One region of the Paenarthrobacter sp. CAP02 genome, then DNA from elsewhere that is predicted to be linked to it. Evidence: riboswitches for the same ligand, from Rfam matches in the RefSeq annotation. Region 1 holds a riboswitch; the other holds the start of a gene.
What was found. Region 1 has a riboswitch for glycine ahead of gcvP (aminomethyl-transferring glycine dehydrogenase). Riboswitches for the same ligand answer to the same signal wherever they lie in the genome.
Positions count from the first base shown of each region.

Region 1 (4,993 bases):
CACAGCCCGCCGCCGCAATGACTATCTTTCATCCCTTGCCGCGGCAACCACGGGTGGAATCACCCGCGGCTTTGGCCTGGGAACCTCACTCAACAGCGCCGTTTAGACACTGACGCGAAGGAGGCCGGGCCGCTCAGCGACCCGGCCTCCTTGCGTAGCCTCGGCTAGTGCGCCTTGGGGACACGCCGGAGTACGACGGCGGCAAGGGCTGCCGCTCCGGCCATGAGTACCAGCCCAATCGCCGCAGTGATGTGGACGCCGGAGTCGAAGGCGACGCGTGCCGAGGCCGTCAATGCTTCAGCCAAGGGCGCTGGGAGCGTGGAAGCAACGTCAACGGCACCGGCCAGGGTTTCCCCGGACTTTTCGGCGGCGTGGCCGGATACGCCGTCCGGTATGACCAGGTTGTGCTGGTAGGAGGCGGTGAGGATGGAACCAAGGACAGCCGTTCCCAACAGCGAACCCAACTCGTAACCGGTCTCCGAGATGGCTGATGCTGCCCCGGATTTGTCAGCCGGTACGGAGGCCAGGATGAGGTCGTTGGAGATGGTCTCCGCCGCACCCACCCCAACAGCAAGAACTGTGAGAGCCGACAGGAGGAACACGGGGCCGCTGCCGTGGTCGCCCACCACCGCCACGAAGTAGCCAACGGCACTGAGCGTCAACCCTCCGGCCACCACAAAACCGGGCCGGACCTTTTTGACCAGGGGCACCACCAGCAGTCCGGCGATGACTGTTGCCAGCAGGGCCGGGATCATTGCGATACCCGCCTCCATGGGGGACTGGCCTTCAACCAATTGCAGGTGCTGGGCGAAGAAGTAGATGAAGCCGGTCATGGAGAAGAGGGAAAGTACGTTGGCAACGATTGCCGTACTGAATACCTTGTTCTTGAACAGGCTGACATCCAGCATCGGGCTGTCGATCCTCTGCTGGCGTCGGACGAAGAGGACACCCATCACCAGGCCGAAAAGCATGAACGCCGCGGCTGATGCCCCAAAGCCGTGCACTGCGAATTCTTTGATGCCGTAGACAAACGGAGCCATGGTCAAGATGGACAAAGCGATGCTGGGGACATCCACCCGGCCCGGGTTCGCGTCTTTGGACTCAGGGATGAGCACCCTACCGAAGGCAAGCAGCGGCAGCAGCAGGAAGGCTGCCACCAGGAAGACGGCGCCCCACCAGAAGTGTTCCACCAGCCAACCGCCGAAGATCGGCCCGAGGGCAGCACCGCCTGAGAACCCGGCCGCCCACACGGCAATTGCGAGCCGGCGGCGGTTGGGGTCGGTAAAGATGTTGCGGATCAGGGAAAGCGTCGAGGGCATCAGCATGGCGCCGAAAACGCCAAGGGCGGCGCGTCCGGCAATCAGCCATTCCGCGGAAGGCGCGAACGCCGTAGCAGCCGAAACCGCAGCAAAGCCTGTGCTGCCGATCAGAAGCAGCCGCCGTCGTCCGATCCTGTCGCCGAGGTTGCCCATGGAGACCAGCAGCGCGGCCAGGACCAAGGGGTAGGCGTCGACGATCCAGAGCAGTTGCACACCACCGACATCGAGGGATCGGGCGATCTCGGGCAGGGCAAAGGTGAGCGCGGTGTTGTCGACGGCCACCAGCAGTACCGGGAACATCAGGAGTGCCAGGGCCGTCCAGTCGCGCCACGGTGCAGGGCCCATGACGGGACGAGCTGAACGGGGAGCTTGGGTGGAGGACGGCGAGAACATGTCCTTACTGTACCGTCCAGACGGTATAGTTTCAAATTAATCCTCAGCAAACCTTTAGGGAATGATGTACTCATGCCACGAAAACCAGTTGCCCGGGACGCCGTCCTGGATGCCTACGAAGCCCTCCTTATAGAGGTAGGGGAGCGGGCCGCCACGCTCGATGCAGTTGCCAAGCGTGCGGGCGTCTCGAAGGGCGGTTTGCTGTACCACTTTCCGAACAAGGAGTCGCTGATTAGTGCCCTCCTGGAACGCCTGGACCAACTGGCAGTACAGGACATTGAGCAGATGAGGGCCGCGCCGGACGGCGCCGCTGCCTACTTCATCCGGACGTCGTTGTGGGCCGGGACGCCGATGGACCGCGCTTTCGTCGCTGCTACGCGGCTGGCTGAGGTTGCCCACGAAGAAACGCGCCGCAGGTTTGCCGGAATCCAAAAGCAGTGGCTCGATGTGCTGGCCAAGGATGTGGGACCCGAGGTAGCGAAGGCCGTTAGCTACATGGGCGACGGACTGTATTTCAACGCAATGTTCGAGGGCGGACAGGAGGCCGGCGACGACGGCCGGGAAGCCGACATCAAGATCCTGCTCGGAGTGCTGGAGCGGCTGCGGAAATAGCGCATCATCCCATTTGCGGCGACGCGCCGCACGTAGGACAATTAACCCTTGTGGCCTGCCTTGATCCGGGGTCGCGCTACAACTGAACATGCCTATGATCTGCGGCGGGAGAGTCCTGCAAGCACGTGATGCAGGCGCCGTAGGAGCAAACCCTCCCCAGGAATCTCTCAGGCCCACGCACCGCCGCGGCAAGGCAACTCTGGAAAGCAGCAGGCGCTCTGACCACCGAAGGGTGAATAGAGTGCTGTGCTCACCGACGGTGCAAGCGATGTTGTTCCAACAACGCGGAAACTCTCAGGTCCAATACAGAGCGGGGAGGAACCCAACCGCTGTGGCGTACCCAAACGCCGCCCAAGTAATGGAGTTCCTTCGTGACGGTTAGTTCTGCCTCCACCACCTTCGTTGATCGGCATATTGGCGCCCGCCGCCAGGCCGACATAGAGACCATGCTCAAGTCCGTGGGCTACGACACCGTTGACGCGTTGGTCGACACCGCCGTCCCCAACGACATCCGCCAGGACGTCGCCCTCACCCTGCAGAACGCCCTGAGCGAAGTCGAAGTCCTTGCTGAGCTGCGCAAGCTTGCCTCGAAGAACAAGACCGCCGTGCAGATGATCGGCCAGGGCTACTACGACACCGTCACGCCGCCGGTGATCCGCCGCAACATCCTCGAATCCCCGGCCTGGTACACCGCCTACACCCCGTACCAGCCGGAAATCTCGCAAGGCCGCCTCGAGGCACTCCTGAACTTCCAGACCATGGTCCAGGACCTGGTGGGCCTGCCCATCGCCAACGCTTCCCTTCTGGATGAAGCAACGGCTGTGGCCGAAGCCGTGCTGATGATGCGCCGCGCCAACAAGAACAAGTCCGCCCAGGACGGCAAGACCGTCCTCGACGCCGACTGCCTGCCGCAGACCATTGCGATCGTAAAGGGCCGCGCGGAAGCGCTCGGCTTCGAAGTTGAGGTCGCTGACCTGAGCGCCGGTCTTCCGGAAGGTGCCATCAACGGCGTCGTCCTCCAGCAGCCCGGCGTTTCCGGCCGTGTGTTCGATCATTCCGCCGTCATTGCAGAAGCCAAAGAGCGCGGCGCGCTGGTCACGGTCGCCGCCGACCTCCTGTCCCTCACGCTCATCACCCCTCCGGGTGAGCAGGGTGCCGACATCGCCGTCGGCTCCGCCCAGCGCCTGGGCGTTCCGCTGTTCTTCGGCGGCCCGCACGCCGCGTACATGGCCGTCCAGAAGGGCTTGGAGCGCTCCATGCCCGGCCGTCTGGTAGGCGTTTCCAAGGACGACGCCGGTGTCCCCGCCTACCGCTTGGCGCTGCAGACCCGCGAGCAGCACATCCGCCGCGAGAAGGCTACGTCCAACATCTGTACCGCCCAGGCATTGCTGGCCATCGTGGCCTCGATGTACGCCGTCTACCACGGCCCGGAAGGCCTGAAGGCGATCGCGGAGACCGCCCACAACCACGCCCGGACCCTGGCCGCATCCCTGAAGGCTGCCGGCGTCGAGGTCCTCCACGGCTCGTTCTTCGATACCATCACGGTCCGCGTTCCGGGTAAGGCTGCCGAGCTGGTGGCCGCAGCTGAGGCCAAGGGCATCAACCTGCGCGGCGTCGACGCCGACACGGTTGGCATCTCGGTGGATGAAACAACGACGACGGCGATTGTCGCCGACGTCGCAAGCGTCTTCGGCGCTTCGGTCACTGAAGCCGTTGAAGGCTTCGCGCTGGAGTCCTCCGTTGAGCGCACCAGCGGCTTCATGCAGCACCCGGTGTTCAACACCCACCGCTCGGAAACCCAGCTCCTGCGTTACATCCGCAAGCTCTCTGACCGCGACCTCGCGCTGGACCGCACCATGATCCCGCTGGGTTCGTGCACCATGAAGCTCAACGCCACGGCTGAAATGGAAGCTATCTCCTGGCCGGAGTTCGCTTCCATCCACCCGTTCGCGCCGGACTCCCAGACAGAGGGTTGGCGTGAGCTCATCACCGACCTCGAGGCGCAGCTGACCGAGATCACCGGTTACGACCAGGTCTCCATCCAGCCGAACGCCGGTTCCCAGGGTGAACTCGCCGGGCTCCTCGCGATCCGCGGCTACCACCTCTCCAACGGTGACGAGCAGCGCAACGTCTGCCTCATCCCGGCTTCCGCCCACGGCACCAACGCTGCCTCTGCAGTCCTTGCGGGCATGAAGGTAGTGGTCGTTGCCACCGCGCCGGATGGCACCATCGACCATGTTGACCTCAAGGCCAAGATCGAGGCCAACCGCGACGCCCTCTCGGCAATCATGATCACCTACCCGTCCACGCACGGTGTCTACGATGCCGACGTCCGCGAAGTGTGCGACGCCATCCACGAAGCCGGCGGCCAGGTCTACATCGACGGTGCCAACCTCAACGCCCTTGTTGGCCTTGCCCAGCCGGGCAAGTTCGGTGGCGACGTCTCGCACCTGAACCTGCACAAGACCTTCTGCATCCCGCACGGCGGTGGCGGACCGGGCGTTGGTCCGGTTGCTGCCAAGGCACACCTGGCACCCTTCATGCCGGGCGATGCGGCTTCCTGGACCGAAGGCAACGACGTTCCGATTTCCGCATCCCGCTTTGGTTCCGCCGGTGTCCTGCCGATCTCCTGGGCATATGTGAAGCTCATGGGTGGCCAGGGCCTCACC
Region 1 covers NZ_JBEEII010000002.1:584,655-589,647, reverse strand. Annotated here, with positions in the region: gene ABHM97_RS05555 (sigma-70 family RNA polymerase sigma factor) at 1-106, shown strand, start outside; gene ABHM97_RS05550 (MFS transporter) at 165-1,712, opposite strand; gene ABHM97_RS05545 (TetR/AcrR family transcriptional regulator) at 1,785-2,324, shown strand; glycine riboswitch at 2,420-2,517, shown strand; glycine riboswitch at 2,519-2,643, shown strand; gene gcvP (aminomethyl-transferring glycine dehydrogenase) at 2,696-4,993, shown strand, end outside.

Region 2 (4,993 bases), on a different contig from region 1:
TCTTCAGCCGTGACTCCGGTGCGGGCCGTCAGCTCGCGCAGGTCCAGGATGCACTCGTGCGCCACCAGCCCGCCCTCTCCGGTGTAGAGGACCGGGAAGTGCTCATCCAGCCGGGAAGCAACGTAGTTCGCGGCCAGCAGCGCCGACTTGGTGGCTTCAGTGAGGCCCTGCCCACCCATGAGCTTCACGTAAGCCCAGGAGATCGGCAGCACACCAGCGGATCCGTAGCGCGAAGCGGAAATCGCCACGCCATGACCCGGTTCGTGGGCTGCCTTGTTGGCATCGCCCGGCATGAACGGAGCCAAGTGGGCTTTTGCTGCAACGGGTCCAACACCGGGACCGCCGCCGCCGTGCGGGATGCAGAACGTCTTGTGCAGGTTCAGGTGGGACACGTCGCCACCGAACTTGCCCGGCTGCGCCAAACCAACCAGCGCGTTCAAGTTCGCGCCATCGACGTACACCTGGCCGCCAGCATGGTGGACGGCGTCGCACACCTCAACGACGTCGGCGTCGTACACACCGTGCGTGGACGGGTAGGTGATCATGATGCAGGACAGCACGTCCTTGTTGGCTTCGATCTTGGCGGTCAGGTCCGCGTGGTCGATGGTCCCGTCAGCAGCCGTCGCCACCACAACCACTTTCATGCCGGCCAGCACTGCGGAGGCAGCGTTGGTGCCGTGCGCGGAAGCGGGAATCAGGCAGACAGTGCGCTGCTCGTCACCCCGGGAGAGGTGGTAGCCGCGGATTGCCAGGAGCCCGGCGAGCTCTCCCTGGGAACCGGCGTTCGGCTGGATGGAGACCTGGTCGTAGCCGGTGATCTCGGTCAGGTCCGCTTCCAGGTCCTCGATCAGTTCGCGCCAGCCGGCCGTCTGGTGGTCCGGCGCGAAGGGGTGGATGGAGGCGAACTCCGGCCAGGAGATGGCTTCCATCTCAGCGGTCGCGTTCAGCTTCATGGTGCACGAACCCAGCGGGATCATGGTGCGGTCCAGCGCGAGGTCCCGGTCGGACAGCTTGCGGATATAGCGCAACAGCTGCGTCTCGGAACGGTGCGTGTTGAACACCGGGTGCTGCAGGAAGTCGCTTGTCCGGACCACGTCAGAAGGCAGCTCGAATCCGGCCGCGTCCTTCACCGGACCGGCACCAAAGGCGACGGCAACGGCGGAGAGGACCTCCGGCGTCGTGGTTTCATCAATGGAGACGCCCACGGTGTCGGCGTCGATGAACCGCAGGTTGATGCCGCGGGCTTCGGCGGCGGCGATGACTTTGTCAGCCTTGCCGGGGACGCGGACGGTGAGTGTGTCGAAGAACGCCTCGGTCACGAGCTCGCGGCCGGCCGCCTGCAGAGCCGTCGCCAGCGTGCGTGCGTGACCGTGAACGGTTTCGGCGATCGACTTCAGGCCTTCCGGGCCGTGGTAGACGGCGTACATCGAGGCCACGATGGCCAGCAATGCCTGGGCTGTACAGATGTTGGACGTGGCCTTTTCGCGCCGGATGTGCTGCTCGCGGGTCTGGAGGGCCAAGCGGTAGGCCGGAACGCCCGCGTTGTCTTTGGAGACGCCGACGATGCGGCCTGGAAGCGTGCGCTCCATGCCTTCGCGGACGGCCATGTACGCGGCGTGCGGGCCGCCGAAGAACAGCGGGACGCCGAAGCGCTGCGCAGTTCCGACGGCGACATCGGCACCTTGTTCGCCCGGGGGCGTGATGAGGGTGAGCGCCAGCAGATCTGCCGCGACAGTGACCAAGGCGCCACGTTCCTTGGCTTCGGCGATCACCGGGGCGTGGTTGAAAACGCGGCCCGAAACGCCCGGCTGCTGCAGGACGATACCGTTGATGTCGCCGTCGGGCAGGCCAGCCGAGAGGTCCGCGATCTCGACCTCAAAACCCAGCGCCTCGGCGCGGCCCTTCACGATTGCGATGGTCTGCGGGAGGAGGTCGGCGTCCAGGACTGTCTTGCCGTCCTTCACAGCCTTGTTCGCCCTGCGCATGAGCAGCACTGCCTCGGCAACGGCGGTAGCTTCGTCCAGCAGCGAGGCGTTGGCCACGGGAAGTCCCGTGAGGTCTTGGACCATGGTCTGGAAGTTGAGCAGCGCTTCGAGGCGGCCCTGGGAAATTTCCGGCTGGTACGGGGTGTAGGCCGTGTACCAAGCCGGGGATTCGAGGATGTTGCGGCGGATGACGGGCGGGGTCACGGTGTCGTAGTAGCCCTGGCCGATCATCTGCACGGCAGTTTTGTTCTTGGAAGCCAGCTTGCGCAGCTCAGTGAGGACCTGCACCTCGGTGAGGGCGTCCTGCAACTTCAGCGCAGTGTCCTGGCGGATGGAATCTGGGACAGCAACGTCCACCAGGCCATCGACAGAGTCATAGCCGATGGCCTTGAGCATGGTGTCAACATCGACCTGGCGGCGGGCGCCGATATGCCGGTCCGCGAACGCGGTGGGGGTTGATTGTACAGTCAAGAGGAACTCCATGATTCAGGCGCCCGTTGAGCGCCACGATGATGTGGGTTCCTCCCCGCTCTGTATTGGACCTGAGAGATTCCGCAGGAATGGTTGCCTGCTTGCACCGTCGGTGAGCCCGGTTTCCCGGACTGCTTTCCAGAGTTGCCTAACCGCGGCGGTACATGGGCCTGAGAGATTCCTGGGGAGGATTTGCTCCTACGGCGCCTGACTGGATGTACCGGCAGGACTCTCCCGCCGCAGATCAAAAGCGTTGCATCACGTGAGTGACACGCTTCACACCATAGCGGGTTATTTTGAAAAAGCGCAAGCAAGCTGTGACTACTGATGCATGGCCTCATGGATTTGGAGCGCGAACCACAACTGCGCAACCGTGGACGTTTCGCCCATGTCCAGCCCCGTCAACTCACCGATTTTCCGGATCCGGTAGATGATGGTCTGCCGGTGCGCGAACAACGTCGCAGCCGTCTTTTGCCAGGAACGCTGGGAGTCCAAATATGTCCGCAGGGTCAGGATCAGATCGCCGTCCTGGCTCTGCTCATAATCAAAAACCGGGCCCAGCAAGCGGCGCACCAACGCCGCGTGCTCCAGGAATTCGAGCCCCGGGCACACTGGGGGAAGATCCACTTCATGACCCGCAGCCGGCTGGAGCGCCTCTACCCGGAGCTCGACACTTTCCTCCAGGTCCGCCGCGAATTCGATCCCCGCGGAATGTTCCTGAACGACCACACCCGGTCGCTGTTTGGCTGAGGTCGTGACGGGGCAGGGGAGCGCGCGTGATGCACTCCCCTACCCCGTTACACCGGGTTGAAACATGGGGATGGTAGTTTGTTCACTGCTGAGGCAGACATCCGCACCCGAGCTGAGGACACTCCATGTTTAAGGGTTTCAAAGACTTCATCCTTCGCGGCAACGTGATCGAACTGGCCATCGCCGTGGTGATCGGCAGTGCTTTCACCGCACTCGTCGGGGCCTTCACCACCCACATCATCAACCCGGTCATCGCCGCGGCCGGTGGCATGAACGCCGAAGGCCTGGGCTTCAAGATCTGGGAAAACAACCCCGCCACGTTCGTCGATTTCGGGGCCGTCCTGACCGCCCTGGTCACGTTCGTCATCACGGCTGCCGTGGTCTACTTCATCTTCGTGGCGCCCATGAACAAGATCAACTCCCTGGTCAAGGACCGCCTCTCCACCGAGGAACCCGAGGAAGAGCCGCTCCCCGCAGATACGGCACTCCTCGCCGAAATCCGCGACCTCCTCAAGGACGCAGCCGCTGCCCGCAACGCAGGTACCGCTTCCGCGCTCGACCCCGGGCTCGGCTCCGACCCCGTCCGTTAGGGCCAGCACAGCCTTTAAAAGTAGCTCCACCCAAAACCCGGCTCCCTCACACGAGGGGGCCGGGTTTTTGCGTGGGGCTTCGCGGATTTACAAAAATATATAGACCGGTCTATTATTTCCCTATGGCTATCAAAGGAAACCTGACGAAGGCACGGCTTACAGAGTCCATGCTGCAGCTCATCCAGACCAGCGGCTACAGCGGCACCGGCCTGAACGCTGTGATCGAACACGCCGCCGCACCCAAGGGGTCTGTCTACTTCCACTTCCCCGGCGGGAAGGAGGACCTGGGAGTCGCAGCGGTCGACCTCGCCGCGACGCAATTCCAAGCCCTGATCGCGGAGGCGGCATCTTCCGCGGGCGGCCCGGCTGAAGCTGCCCGCGCCGCCATTGAGGCTTTGGCGACGATCGTCAGCGGGAGCAACTTCCAACTGGGCTGCCCTGTCTCCGTCGTCACCTTGGAGATGGGCGCTGAGAGCGAGCGGCTGCGGCAGGCATGTGCCACTGCCTTCGAGTCGTGGATCGTACCGACGTCCGCGCTGCTCGAAGCAAGCGGCATTGACGCAAAGGAGGCGCGGTCCTTGGCGACGGTCATTGTGTCGACGATCGAAGGTGCGGTGATCGTCTCCCGCGCCATGCAGGACACCCAACCCCTGGCTTCGGCCGCTGATGTCGTAGCAGAGCTCATCAACCACCGCCTCGGGACCACTGGGAGGACCCGATGACAACACTTGAAGACCCCCGCCACGCCCTGGTCTTCGGGGCCTCCGGATTGGTTGGCAGGCATCTCGTCCTGGCCCTGGCCCTGGCTGGCGCGAACGTCACGGCGGCTGTACGGACCGCCGAGTCCGGCGCCCGTGTCGAGCGATGGGTGCGGGAGCACGGCCTGACACGGAGCATCAACACGACGATCGTCGATTTCGAGTCCCCCGGGATCGTCACTGGAGGCCCCTCGGCATTCCCGGACGTCACCGAGATCCACAACTGCGCCGGGACCTACCGGTTCGGAATGACCGCCCACGAGGCACGCAGCGCGAACGTCGGCATCGTCGAGAAGCTGATGGACTTCGCCGCGGATCTCCCCAAAGTGCAGCGCGTCGTCCATGTGTCGGGCTACCGCGTCGGCGGACAGGACCCAACCACCATTCCATGGTCAGAGGATTACCGCGCTGCGGCCTACAAGGAACTTGGAGCCTACGA
Region 2 covers NZ_JBEEII010000001.1:274,899-279,891, forward strand. Annotated here, with positions in the region: gene gcvP (aminomethyl-transferring glycine dehydrogenase) at 1-2,456, opposite strand, end outside; glycine riboswitch at 2,605-2,703, opposite strand; gene ABHM97_RS01405 (PucR family transcriptional regulator) at 2,778-3,083, opposite strand; gene ABHM97_RS01410 (D-arabinono-1,4-lactone oxidase) at 3,087-3,206, shown strand; gene mscL (large conductance mechanosensitive channel protein MscL) at 3,332-3,796, shown strand; gene ABHM97_RS01420 (TetR/AcrR family transcriptional regulator) at 3,919-4,518, shown strand; gene ABHM97_RS01425 (alpha/beta fold hydrolase) at 4,515-4,993, shown strand, end outside.
Region 2: linked by a shared signal. The riboswitch ahead of gcvP (aminomethyl-transferring glycine dehydrogenase) and the one ahead of gcvP (aminomethyl-transferring glycine dehydrogenase) in region 1 are both predicted to bind glycine.